Regions from separate parts of the Geobacillus sp. YF-1 genome, predicted to be linked through region 2. Evidence: predicted binding sites of a transcription regulator. Region 2 holds the regulator's gene; each other region holds the start of a gene.
What was found. The regulator Rex, encoded in region 2, represses fermentation and respiration genes when NADH is low (regulators of the CRP and FNR family bind a similar motif). The targets are predictions, from matches to a motif close to TTGTGAAATATTTCACAA.

Region 1 (6,498 bases), 350 kb from region 2:
TTCAAAATAAGCGCCAATCGTCAAAAACACCGCCACCCACACCATGGCTCCGCTGTAGGCAAATAGGGCAAACTTTCGCCATTGGTAGGCGTTCGTCCCGGCCCAAAAAGCGGCGAGATGCCGAACGCCGGGGATGAAATAGCAAATGAACAGGACAGTTGGACCGAGTTTCACAAACAGCGCTTTCGTTTGCTCGAGCCGTTTTTCCGTTACGTGGAGCTTAGGACCAAATCGGTGTAAAAACGGTAACCCAAGCGTAATTCCGAGCGTGTAGCTGAGCGAGATGCCTATAACGGCGCCAAGCCAGCAAAAAAGGAAAGCGAGCGGATAGGAAAACGAACCGGTCGATACGCGGTAGCCGGCATAGGTCAGCAGCAATTCATCAGGAATCGGCAGCCCTACGATGCCAAGCATGAGCGCGATCATAATGCCGATATAGCCGAAATGGTCGATGAGATGGTGCAAATAATGTTGCAAATAACCACCACGCTTTGCCGCAATTTCTTGTATATGACCATTATAAGCCAACGGTCCCCAAATGAAAATGGGGCGCTGCGCGTTCATGCCAAACGATCGAACGTATCAAACCGCCGTTTCCCTCATACATTGTGGTAAGAAGAAAAGGGGGGATTGGATGCGGCAGGACGAGCTGAAAGAGCTGGAGCGGGCGATTGCGGAGATTACGGAAATTGCCGAAGGATTTGGCCTTGATTTTTATCCAATGCGCTATGAAATTTGCCCGGCGGACATTATTTACACGTTTGGCGCCTACGGCATGCCAACGCGATTTTCCCATTGGAGCTTTGGCAAACAGTTTTACAAAATGAAACTGCATTACGACTTAGGGTTAAGCAAAATTTACGAACTCGTCATCAACTCGGACCCTTGCTACGCGTTTTTGCTTGATACGAATACGCTGATCCAAAACAAACTGATCGTCGCCCATGTGTTGGCGCATAGCGACTTTTTCAAAAACAACGTCCGCTTCAGCAACACAAAGCGCGATATGGTGGAAAGCATGGCGGCGACAGCAGAGCGAATCAAGCATTACGAACATCAATACGGAAAACTGGAAGTGGAGAAATTTTTAGACGCCGTCTTGGCGATTCAAGAGCATATCGATCCCTCGCTCTTGCGGCCGAAACTGTCGTGGACGTGGGAAGATACGGAAGTGTACGAAGAGGAAGAGGAGGCGAAAGCGTCAACGCCGTATGACGATCTCTGGTCGCTTGATGAACGAAACAAGCCAAAAACGCCGCCGCGCAAAAAACGGCGCAAGTTTCCGCCGCAGCCGGAAAAAGATGTGCTGTTGTTCATTGAAGAATACAGCCGTGAGCTGGAGGACTGGCAGCGCGACATTTTGACGATGATGCGCGAAGAAATGTTGTATTTCTGGCCGCAGCTCGAGACGAAAATCATGAACGAAGGCTGGGCGACGTATTGGCATCAGCGCATTTTGCGCGAGATGGACTTGACGAGCGATGAGGCGATTGAATTTGCGAAACTGAATGCCAACGTCGTGCAGCCGTCGCGCACCGGCATTAACCCGTACTATTTAGGGTTGAAAATTTTCGAAGACATTGAAGAACGTTGGAACAACCCGACCGAGGAGATGAAAAAATACGGTGTCAAACCCGGATCGGGGCGGGCGAAAATTTTTGAAGTGCGCGAACTGGAGTCGGACATTTCGTTTCTGCGCAACTATTTGACGAAAGAGCTCGTCATGCGCGAAGATATGTATTTGTTCCAGAAACAAGGAAAAGAATATAAAATCGTCGACAAAAACTGGGAGACTATCCGCGATCAACTCGTCAGCATGCGAGTCAACGGCGGATTCCCGTATATCACAGTCAATGACGGCGATTATATGCGCAACGGCGAGTTGTATTTAAAACATTGGTATGAAGGGATCGAACTCGACTTGAAGTATTTGGAAAAGGTGCTCCCGTACATTTATCAGTTGTGGGGCCGTCCAGTTCATATGGAGACGGTCGTCGAGGAAAAGTCGATGTTGTTTACGTATGACGGGAAAACGGTGCATCGAAAATATTTGTGACAAAGGCAGGGGCATCCTGCTTTTTTGTTTGTCACGATGAATATGTGAAAAACGACACAAATTATTCGAAATTAGTTCATACAGTGCCCATCATTTTATGAAATAATAAGCAGTAGATGATTTTGTGAAACTTATCACAAATTCTTTATTCATTGATGGTTTGTCGGGAGGATGGATATGTGGAAGCGACACGAAAAAACGCTTGCGTTCGTTAGCTTTGCTGTTGCAGCTGTTGTCTTGCTTTCCTTGATTGGCCGTTTGTTTTCGTAAGGGGGGATAAATCGTGAACGGCTACGATCCGGTGCTGCTTAGCCGTATTTTGACGGAATTGACGCTGACGATTCATATCATTTATGCCACGATTGGTGTTGGAGTTCCGCTGATGATCGCGATTGCCCAATGGATTGGGATTCGCAAAAACGATATGCATTACATTTTGCTCGCTCGCCGCTGGACGCGCGGCTTTGTCATCACCGTAGCGGTCGGCGTGGTGACAGGAACCGCGATCGGTTTGCAGCTGTCGCTTTTATGGCCGAACTTTATGCAGCTGGCTGGCCAAGTGATCAGCTTGCCGCTGTTTATGGAGACGTTCGCCTTCTTTTTTGAAGCGATTTTCCTCGGTATTTATTTGTATACATGGGATCGGTTTGAAAATCAGAAAAAACATTTGCTTTTGCTTATCCCGGTGGCGATCGGCTCTTCGGCATCAGCGATGTTTATTACGATAGTGAATGCCTTTATGAATACGCCGCAAGGGTTTGAGGTGAAAAACGGCGAGCTTGTCAACATCGATCCGATCGCGGCGATGTTCAACCCAGCGATGCCGACGAAAGTCGCCCATGTGCTGGCGACGGCGTATATGACGTCAGCATTCGTGCTTGCTTCGCTCGCCGCTTGGCATTTATGGAAAGGCAATTGTCACATTTATCATCGCAAGGCGCTTCATTTAACGATGAAAACGGCGTTTATTTTTTCGGTAGCCAGTGCATTGGTTGGTGACTTATCGGGCAAATTTTTAGCCGAATACCAGCCGGAAAAGCTGGCGGCCGCCGAATGGCATTTTGAAACGGGCTCCCATGCGCCGTTGATCCTGTTCGGTGCGCTTGGAGAAGACGGGGAAGTGAAATATGCCTTGAAAATTCCATACGCCCTTAGCATTTTGGCTCATAACCATCCCGCGGCGGTTGTGACTGGGTTGAATGATATTCCGGAAGATGAGCGTCCGCCGCTATCCATTCATTATTTATTCGATGTGATGGTCACGATCGGGGTGTTTTTAATGGTGGTCGCAGCCGCATATTGGCTCGGATCGATGTTTCGCTGGAAATGGACAGTGAAAAAATGGTTTTTTGGACTGTTGGTGGCGGGAGGGCCACTGGCGATGGTCGCGATTGAGGCGGGATGGTACTTAGCGGAAGTCGGGCGGCAGCCGTGGATTTTGCGCGGCTATATGAAAACGGCGGAAGGAGCGACATCGTCTGCGCATGTTGATACGATGCTTGTGTTGTTTTGCCTTTTGTATACCGTGTTGGTGATTGCAAGCGCAACAGTGCTCGTCCGTATGTTCCGCCGCAACCCGGTTGAGCGGGAGCTGGCAGAGCGGGCCAATAACGGGGAGGTGGCGCCATGACGCTCGAAGTCATTGGCATCTCGGTGTTATGGCTGTTTTTGTTCGGGTACATTCTCGTTGCTTCGATTGATTTCGGGGCTGGGTTTTTTAGCGCCTATAGTCATTGGGCAAACAAACAGCATCTTTTGCACCGCATCATTCAGCGCTATCTTTCCCCTGTCTGGGAAGTGACGAACGTCTTTCTTGTCTTTTTCTTTGTCGGCATGGTCGGCTTTTTTCCGAAAACGGCGTATTATTACGGTTCTATTTTGCTTGTCCCGGCGAGCATCTCGATCATTTTGTTAGCTATTCGCGGCTCGTACTACGCGTTTCATACGTATGGGGGGACGGAACGGAACTGGTATTTAATCGCTTATGGATTGACAGGGCTGTTGATCCCGGCCTCGCTGTCTATCGTGCTGACGATTTCCGAAGGCGGGTTTGTAGAGGCAGGCGCTTCAGGTGTTGCGCTTGATTATGGGAAGCTGTTTGCAAGCCCGTTGTCATGGAGCATTGTGCTGTTAAGCGTGACGAGCGTTCTTTACATTTCTGCCGTTTTCTTAACGTATTATGCGGACGCGGCCAAGGATGAACGAGCGCGGGCGCTGTTGCGCCGCTACGCTCTTCTTTGGAGCGGGCCGACGATGTTGTCAGCGCTGCTCATTATTTATCAGCTCCGCTACCATAATCCCGAACATTACGCCAACCTATGGAACGTGGCGTGGATGCTGGTCATTTCCTTTTTGTTTTTTGTCATGACCGTTTGGCTCCTTTGGCGGCAAAGGCGATTCGGCTGGGCGTTTATTGCGTTGTTGTTTCAATACGCGTTCGCCTTTTACGCCTATGGCATTTCACATTATCCGTATTTGCTATACCCGTATTTGACCATTTATGACGGGTTTACGAATGAGACGATGGCTATGGCGTTGATCGTTGCGTTTCTTGCCGGTCTATTGTTGTTAATTCCGTCACTTTATTTGCTTATGCGTCTCTTTTTGTTTAACAAGGCATACGTGAAAGGAAAATGGGAAGGAGGGAAAGGATGATGGAAACATTTTTGCTCATGTATGCGCCGATGATCATCGTCGCCCTGTCGATCGTTGCTGCGTTTTGGGCTGGTTTGAAAGATGGGCACGTAAACGAGTAAACACCATTTTTTCGTTCATGCATAGTTTGCCGCCGATCGCCCACACTAGCGGATGACAAGACATCAAGAAAGGATGGGCGATCATGAAAGAAGTGTTGCAACGGGTAAAAGAGCAGCTGGAACAATCGTTTCACGAACCGCAATCGACAAGCCTTGACGGGGCGATTCATGAGCTTGAACGGTTAAAAGCGAGCGCCGGGGACAAGCGGCAAATGATCGAAGATGTCATCCGCGCGGTGACTCACGCGCGCAATGCGCGAATGGAGCTCGCCGCGGCAGGAGATGAATCGGCGACGAACGCTTTCGCTGAAGCCTATCGGGCGCTCGACCAAGCGATTGAGTCGTACAGCGATGTGGATAACGATCCGGTATGAGGCAGGTGGGCATGTCCCATCTGCTTTCTTGCTATAAGGGAGGTCCGATCGGTTCAATCAGTGGCGGATTGGCCGCAAACATGGTACAATAACAGGCGGAAAAAACGAAGAAACAGGTTTTCTAGGGTTCCGCGGCTGCTTTGCGGCCGGCCTGCGACCGAGAGAAAACGCGCGGCATCGCCGCGTACACGGAGGGACAAAAGCCCGGGAGGAGTATCAGTGGATATTTCTCACGGCTTTTTTCTTTTTCGAAAGGAGGAATGAAACATGGCGTGGATATACTTAGTTGTCGCCGGCGTGTTTGAAGTTGTCTGGGCCATTGCGCTGAAATATACGGAGGGGTTCACTCGCCTTTGGCCTTCTGTCGTCACCGTTTTAGGAATGGCTGCCAGCTTTTACTTTTTATCGATGGCCACTAAAACATTGCCGATCGGCACCGCCTACGCGGTATGGACAGGAATCGGGGCGCTTGGGGCGGTCGTCATTGGCATGATGTTTTTAAACGAACCTGTCAACGCGCCGCGGATCCTCTTTTTATTATTGATTCTCGTCGGGATGATAGGGCTGAAATTCACCGCTGGGCAGTAAGGCGACAAACGGGGGTGGCAAACGCACATCGCCATGTTGGCGCTTGATCGGTGCGGAAACGTCGCCTTTTTGTGTGATGTTTCGGCACAAATGGATTGACAGGTCATATCAATATTGATTATGATAAGATTAGACAACGCGATATCGTTTTGTTAAAGGGGAGTAGCTTTAACAGCAAAGTCGTCAGTTCAGGGCGCAGTTCCCGCCCTCGGCTTTGTTGGCAACGGTGACGTTGTTAGCGAGACCTTTACCTGCGACGGTAAAGGTCTGTTTTTGTTTTAAGACCTTTACCAACCATGGTAAAGGTCTTTTTTCATGGGCGGAAACGAAAGGGGGAAGATAATCGTAAACGAAAATGGACGGGGAGTTGCTCCGAAAATAACGAGAGATGGAGGGGATGGAATGCGCAACGTTTGGAAGCGGCTTCGCTTAGTGGTTCGAATCCGTCGGTTTCTTCCGTTTTTGGTGGAGTTTTTTACGTCGCGCGAAGTGCCGATACGAAAAAAAGTGTTTTCCATCGGCCTGCTGCTGTTGTATGTGGCGCTGCCGTTTGACCTCATTCCCGATTGGCTGGCAGTAGTGGGTTTGATCGATGATTTCGCTGTTTTGCTGTTCGTTTTGCAGCGCATCATCGCGATCGCTCCTGCTTCCTTAAGAGAAAAATATCAATTGTAGGGGAGGAAGGATACAGATGGAATGGGTTTCACCTGAGTTTTGGACCGCG
Region 2 (6,498 bases):
TTACAATATGGATGAAATTGCAACACGTGCATGAAGCGAACGTTAAGTATCAGTGAGTTTTACGTATGTTTTATTTAATCGGCGCATAGATTAGCGAATGACAGCCAAAATGTCGCTTTCGCGCAAAATTAAGTACTCTTTGCCGTCGTATTTCACTTCTGTGCCCGCGTATTTCGAGAAGATGATGCGGTCGCCGACTTCAACTTCCGGTGCAACGCGTTGGCCGTTATCGAGCACGCGGCCTGCACCAACGGCGACAACACGGCCTTCTTGCGGCTTTTCTTTCGCCGTATCCGGCAACACGATGCCGCTTGCCGTTTTTTCTTCTGTTTCCACGACTTCAATGACAATGCGATCGCCTAATGGCTTCAACACGGGAAACAACCTCCTTAACGATAGTTTTCGCCGTTCTTATTAGCACTCATCTTTATTGAGTGCTAACACACTTATAATATTAATGAACTTCTTTCCGTTTTGCAAGTGGGAAATTCAAAAAAATAGCGGCTTTTCTTTTTGACGCCACACGAGCCAATCGGTCGCCCCGAAGACCGGCAAAAAACACCCGTCCTCCACCAACCGGCAGCATTTCGCCCAAAACCGCTGCTTCGGGCGTGACAGAAACGCGCGGGCAGCGCATTGTTCCACCGACAAGCGGTCTCGTTCGTTTCCACGCTTCCGGCGTGACAGAAACATGCCGGCAGCTGAAGGGCAACCGGGCGGGACGACGGCTAGCTTCTCAAGCCGGCGGCGCAAAATCCGTTTTCATTATTGCACATTTCCAGCGCCAATAAACACCCGGCGGCTGTTTTTTTGTCCCGTTTGCCGTTGGATTGAACCAACGCGCTTTTCTTATCATTTCGCCAAACATATGCTACAATACGGATATATTTTGAATAAAGGGGTAAGAAAACTTGAAACGTCATGACTGGTACGTGCTGATCACCTATATTGCCATGCAGCTGTCCGCTTTTGCCGGCGTGCCGCTTCTATGCGCCCTCGGCGTCGGGTCAAGCGCGGAAACCCCCAGCGAAGCTACAAAAATCGCTTCTGGATATTGGGCGGTCATCAGCTTTTTGACAGCGTTTGTCATTATTTTATGGCTGCTTCGCCGCGCCCGCCCTGAGCGAAACATGCGGCAGATGCCGCTCGCTTCATCGTGGATGTGGGCATTTTTAGGCGTATTTTTGGCGCTTGTCGCCCAAAGCATCGCCGTCAATATCGAATGGCGGCTGCTCGGCATTGAACCAGGATCGGAGAACACAAGACAAATCATTGAGATCATTCGCTTGACACCGCTGCTAGTCATTGTCGCTTCGGTCATCGGCCCGATTTTGGAAGAACTCGTTTTCCGCAAAATCATTTTTGGATCGCTTTATGAAAAATACCGCTTTTGGCCGGCCGCGCTCGCAAGCTCGCTTCTTTTCGCCATCGCCCATATGGAGCTGGAGCATTTGCTTTTGTATACAGCGATCGGTCTGACGTTCGCCTTTTTATATGCGAAAACCGGCCGCATTTTCGTGCCGATGTTCGCCCATGTGGCGATGAACACGTTCGTCGTCGTTGTGCAGATGCTACTGGCTGATGAAATGGAAAAAATGATGCGCCAGCCGGAATTGCCGCTGACGATTTGGGGGGCATGGTTATGACGCGCCACCCTCGACTCTTCTCATTGCCCTATTTCCTTCTAGGTTTGCTGTTTACGTATTTGGCGATCCAAAGCGCGCATGAAACGATTTGGAACGTTTCGACCATCGCCTTGGCGGCGTTGGCGGCTTTTGATTTCGGAACCGCCTTTCGTCTGCTTTTTACCCCGAAGCGATAAAGAAGGTGCCCCAAACGTACGATCGGGACACCTCTTTTTATGATATGCCCATCCGTGCTCCCTCGATCTGTTTCCCGCGAACATCCCCGTCGGCAAGCGGCGATTTTCATCCCCGTCTGGAGGGCAGATCACAGCTTGCCCATGGATCTTTCCCGTGAAAATGCCGGACTGACGCGAGATTTTCACCCTCCAAGTGGAGGGCAGATCACAGCTTGCCCATGGATCTTTCCCGTGAAAATGCCGGACCGGCGCGAGATTTTCCCCCCGAGTGGACGCTGTCCATGGAATTTTTTGTTTAAAAATCGCTTTGGCCGTGCGCCGCTTTACTCGTTGTCTCCTTGTTCCGCCGCTGATCGCGCCTTCCGGTAGCCGATTTTTGCGATCCAAATGCTCCCTTCATACAAAAGCGTGAGCGGAATCATGACGATCACTTGCGACAACACATCGGGCGGCGTGATAATCGCCGCGATAATTAACAGCACCAAATACGCATACTTGCGAACGCGAACAAGAAACTGCGGCGTGATAAGCCCTAAGCGGGTGAAAAACAGCACCACGATCGGCAACTGAAACACAACGCCAAACGGCAGCACAAGCTGAAGCAGAAACTGGAAATATTCGTTAATGCCGATCATTTGCTGGACCCCCAGCTGTTCAGCCAGCTGGTTCATAAATCGAACGACAAATGGAAACAAAACGAAATAGGCAAAGCTGACACCGCCCAAAAAAAGAACAATCGATGCCGGAATATAGCTTAGCGTTACCTTCCGCTCTTTTTCATACAGACCGGGGCTGACAAACGCCCAAATTTGATACAGCAGCACCGGAGACGTCAGCACGGCGGCAATGACAAAAGCAAACTGAAAGTATACTTTGATCGGATCGGTCAGGCGAAAGGCGTTCATGGTCAGCTGCTTTGTCTCAGCCGTTCGTTGCAAATAAATAATGACATCATCGACGAAAAAGAAGCTCGCCGCCAACGCCGCGGCGAAAAAAACGAGCACAATGATCAGCCGCTTTCGCAGCTCACCGAGGTGTTCATACACTGACATCTCTTTGTCATTCATGGTTCCTCATCCCGCCTTATCACCGGTCGGTTTTCGTTTCGTCCTCATCCGCAAGACCCTTGGTGGCGTCTTTGAACTCGCGCAGCGACTCGCCAAACGAACGCCCTAGTTCCGGCAGCTTTTTCGTGCCAAACAACAGCAAAATCAAAACAGCCAGCAATACATATTTCATGAATGATTCTCTCCTTTTGCCGATGGCGATGGATAGTTTTTCAAAAAGTACACGAGCGATTGCAGCTCAATGGCCAAATCGATGTGGTGAACGCGAATATGGTCAGGCACGTTCAGCCGCGCCGGAGTAAAGTTTAAAATTCCTTTAATCCCTTGGGCGACAAGGCGATCGGTCAACGCCTGAGCCGCGGAGGCCGGCACGGTTAAAATAGCGACCGGAATGTCGCCGCGCAGCCGTTCTTCCAGCTCATCGAGATGATAGACGGGCACGCCGCCGACTGTCGTCCCTACTTTTTGCTTATCAACATCGAACGCCATCACAATTTTCGTGTTATTGTTTTTCGAAAAATTATAGTTTAAAAAAGCGGTGCCTAAATTGCCGACTCCAAACAGCGCCACTTCAGTCACTTCATCCTCTTCCAACGTTTGGCGAAAAAACGACAACAAATAATGGACATTATACCCGTATCCTTTTTTGCCGAGCGCGCCAAAATACGAAAAATCGCGGCGGATCGTCGCTGGATCGACTTTCACCGCCTCGCTCAGCTCAGCGGAAGAGACGCGCTGCTTTCCTGATGCATGCAAGTTCTTTAAAAATCGGTAATAAAGCGGCAGCCGCTTAGCCGTCGCTTGCGGAATTTTCGGTTGTTCATTGCTCATTGTCTCATCCCCTAGCTAATCGGTTTTCCGTCGATAATGGCCGGATTTCCCGCCCGTTTTTTCGACCAAATACGTCGGACCGATCGTCATCCCTTTGTCGAGCGCCTTACACATGTCGTATACCGTCAACGCACAAACCGAAACGGCCGTCAGCGCTTCCATTTCCACCCCCGTGCTCCCTTTCGTTTTCACGGTCGCTGTAATGACAAGACGAGGCTCGGTTTCTTCATGCTCCCAAGAAAACGTGAAATCGACGCTCTTTAGCATCAGCGGGTGGCACATCGGGATCAGGTCAGCCGTTTTTTTGGCCGCCATGACCCCTGCCACTTGGGCGACGGCCAGCACATCCCCTTTTTTAATGTCACGGCCTTTGATTTTTTCATAAATTTCTTGGCTGACAGTGACACTCGTTCGCGCCACCGCGACCCTGACCGTCTCTTCTTTGTCCGTGATATCGACCATCTTCGCGCGTCCCTCTTCATTAAAATGGGTAAACGATGACAAAGCCATCTCCTCCATGTCTACACTATACATGATTTTTCTCCTTCTGTCTTTGACCGTCTGAGCAACATACGTTAAACTATTCCGAGAGGTGAACCGACATGATGATTTTGCAAGTGCGTGGACTCACGAAATATTTTGGCGCTGACCTTATTTTATCGAATATTAAACTAGAAATACAGTCCCGCGACCGCATCGCCCTTGTCGGCCGAAACGGAGCGGGAAAATCGACATTATTAAAAATCATCGCCGGCGAACTATCTTTTGACAGCGGTGAAATCATCAAGCCAAACCATCTCAAAATCGGCTATTTGGCACAACAGAGCGGGTTGGAATCATCACGCTCCATTTGGGAGGAAATGCTCGACGTGTTCGCACCGCTTCAAGCGATGGAACAACAGCTGGCCGCGCTCGGCTCTCAGCTTGGCGATCCCGATGTGCTCGCCGATCCCGTCCGCTATGAAAAAACGCTGAAAATGTACGATGAACTGCAAGAGCAGTATAAGGAACAAGGCGGCTATCAATATGAGGCCGACATTCGTTCCGTCTTGCACGGATTGCAATTTTCTTCATACGATTATCAAACAACGCCGGTCTCTTCGTTAAGCGGCGGACAGCGAACACGGCTCGCTCTCGGAAAGCTGCTGTTGTCCAAGCCGGATTTGCTGATTTTAGACGAACCGACCAACCATTTAGACTTGGACACACTCGCTTGGCTGGAACAGTATTTGCAGGCATATCCGGGCGCCCTCTTGCTCGTCTCCCATGACCGATACTTTCTCGACAAAGTTGCCAATCACGTGTACGAGCTGTCCAACGCCAAGCTGCGGACGTACAACGGCAACTACAGCCGCTATCTGGAACTGAAAGCGCAGCAATATGAGCAAGAGCTACAGCGATATGAAAAACAACAGGAAGAAATCGCCCGATTGCAAGAGTTTATTCAGCGCAACATCGCCCGCGCCTCGACGGCCAAGCGGGCGCAAAGCCGGCGAAAACAGCTGGAGAAAATGGAGCGAATGGAACGGCCTGTCGGAGAGGAAAAATCGGCATCATTTTCTTTCACGATCGAACGACCAAGCGGTCAACAAGTGCTCATCGCTGAAGACGTGGCCGTCGTTTACCGGAACGAGCCGGTCATTCGTCATATCAGCTTCCACATCGCCCGCGGCGAAAGCGTCGCGTTGGTCGGTCCAAACGGCATCGGCAAATCTACACTGTTGAAAGCCATCGCCGGGCAGCTTCCCATTCAAGCCGGACATTTGCGCTACGGCACGAACGTCCAAATCGGATATTATGATCAAGATCAAGCCGACCTGTCGTCTAATAAACGAGTCATTGACGAATTATGGGATGCTTCCCCCCTTAAAACAGAAAAAGAAATCCGAACGATACTCGGCAACTTCCTGTTTTCGGGCGATGACGTTTTAAAACCGATCTCAGCGTTGAGCGGCGGGGAAAAGGCGCGCTTGGCGCTCGCGAAGCTGATGCTCCAGCAGGCCAATTTTCTCATTCTGGACGAGCCGACCAACCATTTAGACCTCGACAGCAAACAAGTGCTCGAACAGGCATTGATCGACTATCCAGGCACCATTTTGTTCGTCTCCCACGACCGCTATTTCATCAACCGCATCGCTACGAAGGTGCTCGAGCTGTCAAGCGACGGCCTTAGCGAATATTTGGGAGACTATGACTACTATATCGCCAAAAAAGAAGAAATGCGTGAGTTAGCCCGTTTGGATGCCAGCCCAATCGTTCCGAGCAGCAACGAGTCGGCGAAATCTGTTTATGAACAAGAAAAAGAGGAAAAAAGGCGCCAGCGTCAACGTCAACGCCGCCTAGCCGAAATCGAAGCAGAAATCACCGCGCTTGAAGAGCAAATCGCCCAAGCCGAACAGCGACTATGCGATCCGTCCGTTTATGACGACTACGAAACAGCACAACAGCTTGTGCAAGAAAACGAGGAGCGAAAGCAGCAAGTGGAAAAACTGCTGGCCGAATGGGAGCAGCTTTATGACTCACCATAACCAACCGCCCGCCGGTTATTTCGGTGGGCGGTTTCAATTAGTCACATTATCCACAAAGAAATCCACAATCTATCCAGTGAAATATAGGTTATTCACCAACTTTTCCACATTATCCACAAAAAACAGCTCAATTTTGTTCAACATCGCTGTGTATTATTTTCCTCATATTCATCCGATTTACGCCATATTTCCACATCATCCACAACCTGTGGATGAAACTATGCACAAATCGGACCACCAGTCTGTCCAC
Region 3 (6,498 bases), 310 kb from region 2:
ATTGACAGACACCGTCATGCACCTCACTCTCTGCAAAAGATGAAAAAAATTATCATTTTATAATATTTATAATTAGTCTACAAGGAATGTAGGCGTTTTGTCAATATACATACCATTAATATATGGGACTTGAGCGTCTTTATTTAACAAAAAGAGGGCGGAAATCGTTTCCGCCCGCCACAATTCATTCATTTGAGGAGGTTACTATGCATCATACGCAAAAACGTTGTTCTTGCTTGGACGCTTACCTAGATGAGGCCAATCGGGCCACCTGCGCGAGCGTCTCATCGACGTGCCCCTTTACTTTCACCCCGCGCCATTCTTTGACCAATGTTCCATCGGGGGCGATAATGAACGTCGAGCGCTCGATGCCCATGTATTCTTTGCCAAAATTCCGCTTTTTCTTCCAGACCCCATACAGTTCTGCCACCTGATGCTGCTCATCGGAAAGAAGCAAAAACGGCAATTCATACTTCTCAACGAACGTTTCATGCCGCTTGACTGGGTCTGTGCTCACCCCTAAGATGACGGCATTCAATTCGTTAAACCGTTCATAGCGGTCGCGAAAATCGCATGCCTCGGTCGTGCACCCGGGCGTCATGTCCTTTGGATAAAAATAAAGAATGACATACTGACCGCGAAAATCGGAAAGCGACACCATTTCCCCGTTGCTTGCTGGCAAAGTGAAATCCGGGGCTGGCTGGCCAATCACTGCCGTCATGGCATTCCCTCCGTCTTCGATGTTTTCTTTTAGCGTAGCGAAGACGAAGAGAATTTGCAACTGTCAGCGATGGTCCCAGTCAAATACAGTGCGCGTGACAATGACAGCAGGCATAATGTAGCCGAGAAGCGCTTCGGCAATGGCGATCCACCGCCCGATGCCGATCGGGGTCACATCCCCGTACCCGACGGATAAGAGCGTCATACCGCTTAAGTACAAGCTATCCTCAAGCAAAGCGAGACGTTCTCCTGTGGCACTGTTCGGAGACGGAGTAAACACTTGATGGCCGTTGATCTGCAAAATCATGTAAATCATAGCAAACCCAAGCATCATCGTTACGTACCACTGAACAAGCACCCATAAGCTGTCGAGCGAAAGCCGGTGCGTCGCTTGCACGCGCGCCGTCCAAAGCGAGGTGATACAGCCTAGGAGGACGGCGGCAATCACTCCGAGGAAGGCGTAATCCATCGCATCCCCCCATCTTTGTCCGTTGTTCATATATACGTGGCCGGACAAGCAATTATGACGGGGAGGAACCAGCGGGGAGTGAAACCAACCGACCGCACCAAGGCGCCGTCTGTCGAGTGGCTCATCCAGTCAAATGGCCAGTTGTCATTTTGACCGAACGCACTCCTCACTGGAAAAAAAAGCGGGCAGCCAGCTCAGTGAGGCGCAAATCGCGTTGTCATGGCGACTCCTCACCGGAAAAAGAAGCGGGCCAGCACCTCTTTCAGCGTCGCGGCGCTGTGGTGAAACCAAGTTTGCTCGTGATCGTCCAGCTCGATTTCAATCACTTCGCGGATGCCATTACGGTTGATGACCGCTGGTACACCGATATAGACGTCGCGTTCACCGTATAAGCCGTCCAAATAAGCCGAGACGGTCAAAATGGCATTTTCGTTATGCAAAATGGCGCGCGTCACGCGGGCAAGCCCCATGGCGATGCCGTAGTATGTCGCTCCTTTTTTCTCGATAATTTGATAAGCAGCGTCACGAACGTTGGCAAAAATGCGCTCCAAATCCTCCCTTGCCTGTTCTCCTTTCGATTCGATCCACTTGCGGATCGGCACCCCGCCGATGTCAGCCTGGCTCCAGACCGGAAGCTCGGTATCGCCGTGTTCCCCGATAATGTAGGCGTGGACATTCGTCGGGGCGATGGCGAAATACTCGCCTAATAAAAAGCGAAAGCGGGCGGTGTCCAAAATCGTGCCCGATCCGATTACTCGTTCTGGCGGCAGGCCGCTGAACTTCCACGTCGCATATGTTAAAATATCAACCGGATTGGTGGCGACAAGAAACAATCCTTGAAACCCGGATGCCATAACCGATTCAACGATCGAGCGGAAAATGGCGATATTTTTATCCACTAGATCAAGCCGCGTCTCGCCTGGTTGTTGATTGGCGCCGGCGCAAATGACGACTAAATCAGCGTCGCGGCAGTCGCGGTAATCGCCATGCCAAATGTCCGTGGGCTTCGGCGCAAACACTTTCCCATGGTTGAAATCCATCGCATCGCCCGCAGCTTTATTTTCGTTCGCATCGATGAGCACAATTTCATCGGCAATCCCTTGGTTCAATAAAGCAAAAGCATAACTGGCGCCGACCAATCCGGTGCCGATGACCGCCACGCGATTTCCTCCTCCGTTTTTCATCGCTGTCTCCCTCCTCATGATTGTGAATATATTCACAAATTATTTTACACGATGAAGCGAGAACTATGCATAAACGATTATGGCAATTGTTTGGCCGTTGTTTGGCATTTTTATGACAGCCTCCGTTAAGCAAAAAACGGACGGGGCAGTCAGCTCCCCGTCCCGCGATACCGCCTCACCCCAGCGTTCCAAAGCATGACGGCGATGGCAAAAAACAAGGCGCCGACGACCGGAGTGAAAAACGCGTAGCCATACCATTCTTCCTTGCGGAGAAAATACGAAGCCGGATAGACGCCGACGAAGGCAAACGGCAACACCCACGTTAAAATATAGCGGATGACGCGATGGTAAATATCGACCGGGTAGCGGCCATAGCTGCTGATGTTGTACATCATCGGCATGATGGATGTGCGGGCATCGGCAAAAAAGCTAATCGTCGCCAGCGAAATGAAAATGCCGGCATAAATCAACACTCCGCCGACCACAAGCAAAATAAACATCAAGGCATCATACCAATGGAACGAAAGCGACAAGCGGCTGCCGGCATACACCATAATGACCAGCCCGGGCACAGCGCCGAGCAACGATTCGAGCTCCATTCGCTCGAGAATGATCTGAAACAGGCTGTGCACCGGGCGCGTCAACACGCGGTCCATTTCGCCTTGGACAATGTAGCGCTCATTAAAATCCCATAAGTTGAAAAAGGCCGCAAATACGGCGTACGGCACGAGGAAAAAGCCGTAAATGAACAACATCTCATCGCGCGACCAACCGTGAAGCAGCGGCGTATGGCTGAACACAACGAGCAAAAAGATCAAGTTGACGGCCTGAGCCATCAAGTCGGACAGCCACTCTACGAACAAATCGGCACGATATTGCAGTTTCGTCTTCATATATTGCCCCATGTATTGAACAAACACCGATACGTAAAACAACGTTTACCCTCCTTGCACAACGAGACGCCGTTTCGCCGCCCTCCATAACCATCCAAGCGGGAACAGCAACGCGATGCACCATGCCGCCTGCATGAGCAGGCCGTCGCGAGCGGCGGCGCCTTGGAAGCTTTCCGTAACAATCATGCTCGGGATATAGCTGATCGCCTGAAACGGAAAATAGTGCATCCATCGCTGCGCCCAATCTGGATAAAAGGAAAGCGGCAAAATCAACCCGGAAAACAAGTCGATGATAAACCGCTTCGCCCGCAGCAACCCTTCATTGCGGAACGTAAAAAACGTCACAACCCCCGCAAGCAAGTTCAGCTCGGAAAAAATGATAAAGCTGAATAAAAGCGACAGAGCGAAGGCGAACCACGTTTTCGCGTGTTCTGGAAACTGCAGCGGCAAAAAAAGCGATACGACCAAAAGCCCAGGCAATGATAAAAAGAACAGGCGGAACAGCCCCTCGCCAAGCCCTTGCACCGCTTTCATTCCCAAATAGCTGTACGGGCGGATCAATTCCACCGCTACTTTTCCATCCCGGATTTCCATGGCGATTTCGCGGTCAAGGTTGTTAAAATAAAACGCCCGCGCCAGCCAAGAAATGGCGACATACGTCGTCATTTGCTCAAGCGACATCCCTTGCATCGACGGCCTGCCCCCATAAACGGCCGACCAAAGGAAGTAGTACGCCGCAATGTTAATGGCGTAAATGAGAATCCCCGTATAATAGTTGGTCCGGTAAGCGAGCATCATTAAAAAGCGGATGCGAATCATTTCCATATACTTATCCATGCACCGCACCCTCTTCGTAAATGTGGCGAACGATCTCTTCCGTCGACGCTTCATAAATCCGAATATCTTGCAGCGGGTAGCGGGCGGCGACGCGGCTGACGACTTCCGGCACTCCTCCCGATGGAACGTGCGCCACCCAAATGTTCGGCTGCTCTCCTTTTTTCCAGACGACATCCAAGCCAACCGTCAGCTCCTGCAAAGGCGGAGCGGCCGTTGCTTCTGCGAATGTAAACGCCACCCGTTTTCCTTGTCCCCACTTTTCTTTTAACGTTTCGAGCGAACCATCATAAATGATTTTTCCTTCGTCAAGCATGATCACCCGCTCGCACAGCGCCTCGATGTCTGACATGTCGTGCGTCGTCAGCAAAATCGTCGTTCCGTACCGCTCGTTCAACTGTTTCAAAAACTGACGGATGTTGAGCTTAACAAGCACATCCAAACCGATTGTCGGCTCGTCCAAAAACAACAGCGGCGGATTGTGAATGAGCGCGGCGGCGAGCTCGCAGCGCATCCGCTGCCCGAGCGACAGCTTGCGCACCGGCTTATCAAGCAGCGATCCGATCTCAAGCATCTCGATCACCTCGCCCATATGGCGGTCGTACTGTTCATCGGGAACGCGGTACACTTTTTTCAACAAGCGAAACGATTCTTGAACCGCGATATCCCACCACAATTGCGAGCGCTGGCCGAACACAACGCCGATCGTGCGCACAAATTTCTCCCGCTCTTGATGCGGGTTCATCCCGTTGACGACGATGCGACCTGACGTCGGGGTTAAAATACCGGTCAACATCTTGATCGTCGTCGACTTGCCGGCCCCGTTTTCGCCGATATAACCGACGATTTCACCTCGCTTGACAGCAAAAGAAATGCCGTCAACCGCCCGAACGGTCGTGTAACGGCGCGTCCATAAATCACGAAACGCCCCGACGAGGCCGGAGCGGCTTCTATGGACTTTAAATTCTTTTCGCAGCTGTTCAACTTCAATGATGTTCATCTTTCTCCTCCCGCCTCTTTAGTTGCCGACTAACAAAGGGGTTTGCCTGTTTTCCGTTACATCGCCATTCATTATACATAAATCATCGTCATTTGCACCTGTTTTGTGTCTCATCCATACCAAAGGGGCTCGTTTGTACGCGCGAACACCCTAGCCGCAACTGACAACCCCATTATGGTAAAATAAAGGCGCAGTTATCGGAAACAGGAGGATCAAACGATGCAGTGGACCAAATCAGAACAATTCTATGAGGAAGCACTTAAGCACATTGTCGGCGGGGTGAACAGCCCGTCCCGCTCATACAAAGCCGTCGGCGGCGGAGCACCAGTCGTGATGGAACGGGCGCAGGGAGCGTATTTCTGGGATGTAGATGGAAACCGGTACATCGACTATTTGGCCGCCTACGGGCCGATCATCGCCGGCCACGCCCATCCACACATCGCCGCGGCCATCCGCCGCGCCGCCGAGACCGGGGTGCTGTACGGCACGCCGACGCCGCATGAGATTACGTTCGCCAAAATGTTAAAAGAGGCGATCCCGTCGCTTGAAAAAGTACGGTTTGTCAACTCAGGAACGGAAGCGGTGATGACGACGATCCGCGTCGCCCGCGCCTACACCGGCCGCAGCAAAATCGTGAAATTCGCCGGCTGCTACCATGGCCATTCAGATCTTGTGCTCGTCGCCGCCGGCTCAGGACCATCGACATTAGGGACGCCGGATTCAGCTGGCGTGCCGCCAAGCATTGCCCAAGAAGTGATTACGGTGCCGTACAATGATGCGGAATCGTTCCGTGAAGCGATGAACGTTTGGGGCGAGCAAGTCGCAGCCGTATTGGTCGAACCGATCGTTGGCAACTTCGGCATCGTTCTGCCAAAGCCAGGCTTTTTAGAAGCGATCAATGAGGTGGCCCACAAAAAAGGGGCGCTTGTCATTTACGACGAAGTGATCACCGCCTTCCGCTTTATGTATGGCGGAGCGCAAAACTTGCTCGGCATCGAACCCGACTTGACAGCGATGGGGAAAATTATCGGCGGCGGCTTGCCGATCGGCGCATACGGCGGACGCCAAGACATTATGGAACAAGTCGCTCCGCTCGGACCGGCGTACCAAGCGGGGACGATGGCCGGCAACCCGGCGTCGATGCTCGCTGGCATCGCCTGCCTTGAAGTGTTAAAGCAAGAGGGCGTCTACGAACATCTGGATCGGCTAGGAGCCATGCTCGAAGAAGGCATCCTCGCCCATGCCCGCCAATGCGGCCTGCCGGTGACCGTCAACCGCTTAAAAGGTGCGCTCACCGTCTTCTTTACGGAAGAAAAAGTCGAAAACTATGAGCAAGCCCAGCGCAGCGACGGCACGTTGTTTGCGAAATTTTTCAAGCTCATGCTCAAACAAGGAATC

Region 1: the regulator Rex is predicted to act here: its motif matches at 2,179-2,196, upstream of ACTVIM_RS03030 (cytochrome ubiquinol oxidase subunit I).
Region 3: the regulator Rex is predicted to act here: its motif matches at 2,394-2,411, upstream of ACTVIM_RS02750 (L-lactate dehydrogenase).

The regions. Positions count from the first base shown of each region.
Region 1 is NZ_CP199850.1:599,063-605,560, forward strand. Features, by position in the region: gene ACTVIM_RS03020 (DedA family protein) at 1-477, opposite strand, end outside; gene ACTVIM_RS03025 (SpoVR family protein) at 635-2,056, shown strand; gene ACTVIM_RS03030 (cytochrome ubiquinol oxidase subunit I) at 2,340-3,686, shown strand; gene ACTVIM_RS03035 (cytochrome d ubiquinol oxidase subunit II) at 3,683-4,711, shown strand; gene cydS (cytochrome bd oxidase small subunit CydS) at 4,711-4,812, shown strand; gene ACTVIM_RS03045 (hypothetical protein) at 4,896-5,186, shown strand; guanidine-I (ykkC/yxkD leader) riboswitch at 5,297-5,399, shown strand; gene sugE (quaternary ammonium compound efflux SMR transporter SugE) at 5,454-5,774, shown strand; gene ACTVIM_RS03055 (YkvA family protein) at 6,177-6,449, shown strand; gene ACTVIM_RS03060 (TerC family protein) at 6,466-6,498, shown strand, end outside.
Region 2 is NZ_CP199850.1:252,134-258,631, reverse strand. Features, by position in the region: gene groES (co-chaperone GroES) at 91-375, opposite strand; gene ACTVIM_RS01400 (lysostaphin resistance A-like protein) at 912-1,646, shown strand; gene ACTVIM_RS01395 (YdiK family protein) at 1,643-1,822, shown strand; gene tatC (twin-arginine translocase subunit TatC) at 2,146-2,889, opposite strand; gene tatA (twin-arginine translocase TatA/TatE family subunit) at 2,909-3,061, opposite strand; gene ACTVIM_RS01380 (redox-sensing transcriptional repressor Rex) at 3,058-3,720, opposite strand; gene moaC (cyclic pyranopterin monophosphate synthase MoaC) at 3,736-4,224, opposite strand; gene ACTVIM_RS01370 (ABC-F family ATP-binding cassette domain-containing protein) at 4,323-6,248, shown strand.
Region 3 is NZ_CP199850.1:558,420-564,917, reverse strand. Features, by position in the region: gene perR (peroxide-responsive transcriptional repressor PerR) at 1-18, opposite strand, end outside; gene bcp (thioredoxin-dependent thiol peroxidase) at 245-721, opposite strand; gene ACTVIM_RS02755 (ion channel) at 785-1,189, opposite strand; gene ACTVIM_RS02750 (L-lactate dehydrogenase) at 1,420-2,373, opposite strand; gene ACTVIM_RS02745 (ABC transporter permease) at 2,523-3,308, opposite strand; gene ACTVIM_RS02740 (ABC transporter permease) at 3,312-4,103, opposite strand; gene ACTVIM_RS02735 (ABC transporter ATP-binding protein) at 4,096-5,100, opposite strand; gene ACTVIM_RS02730 (glutamate-1-semialdehyde 2,1-aminomutase) at 5,320-6,498, shown strand, end outside.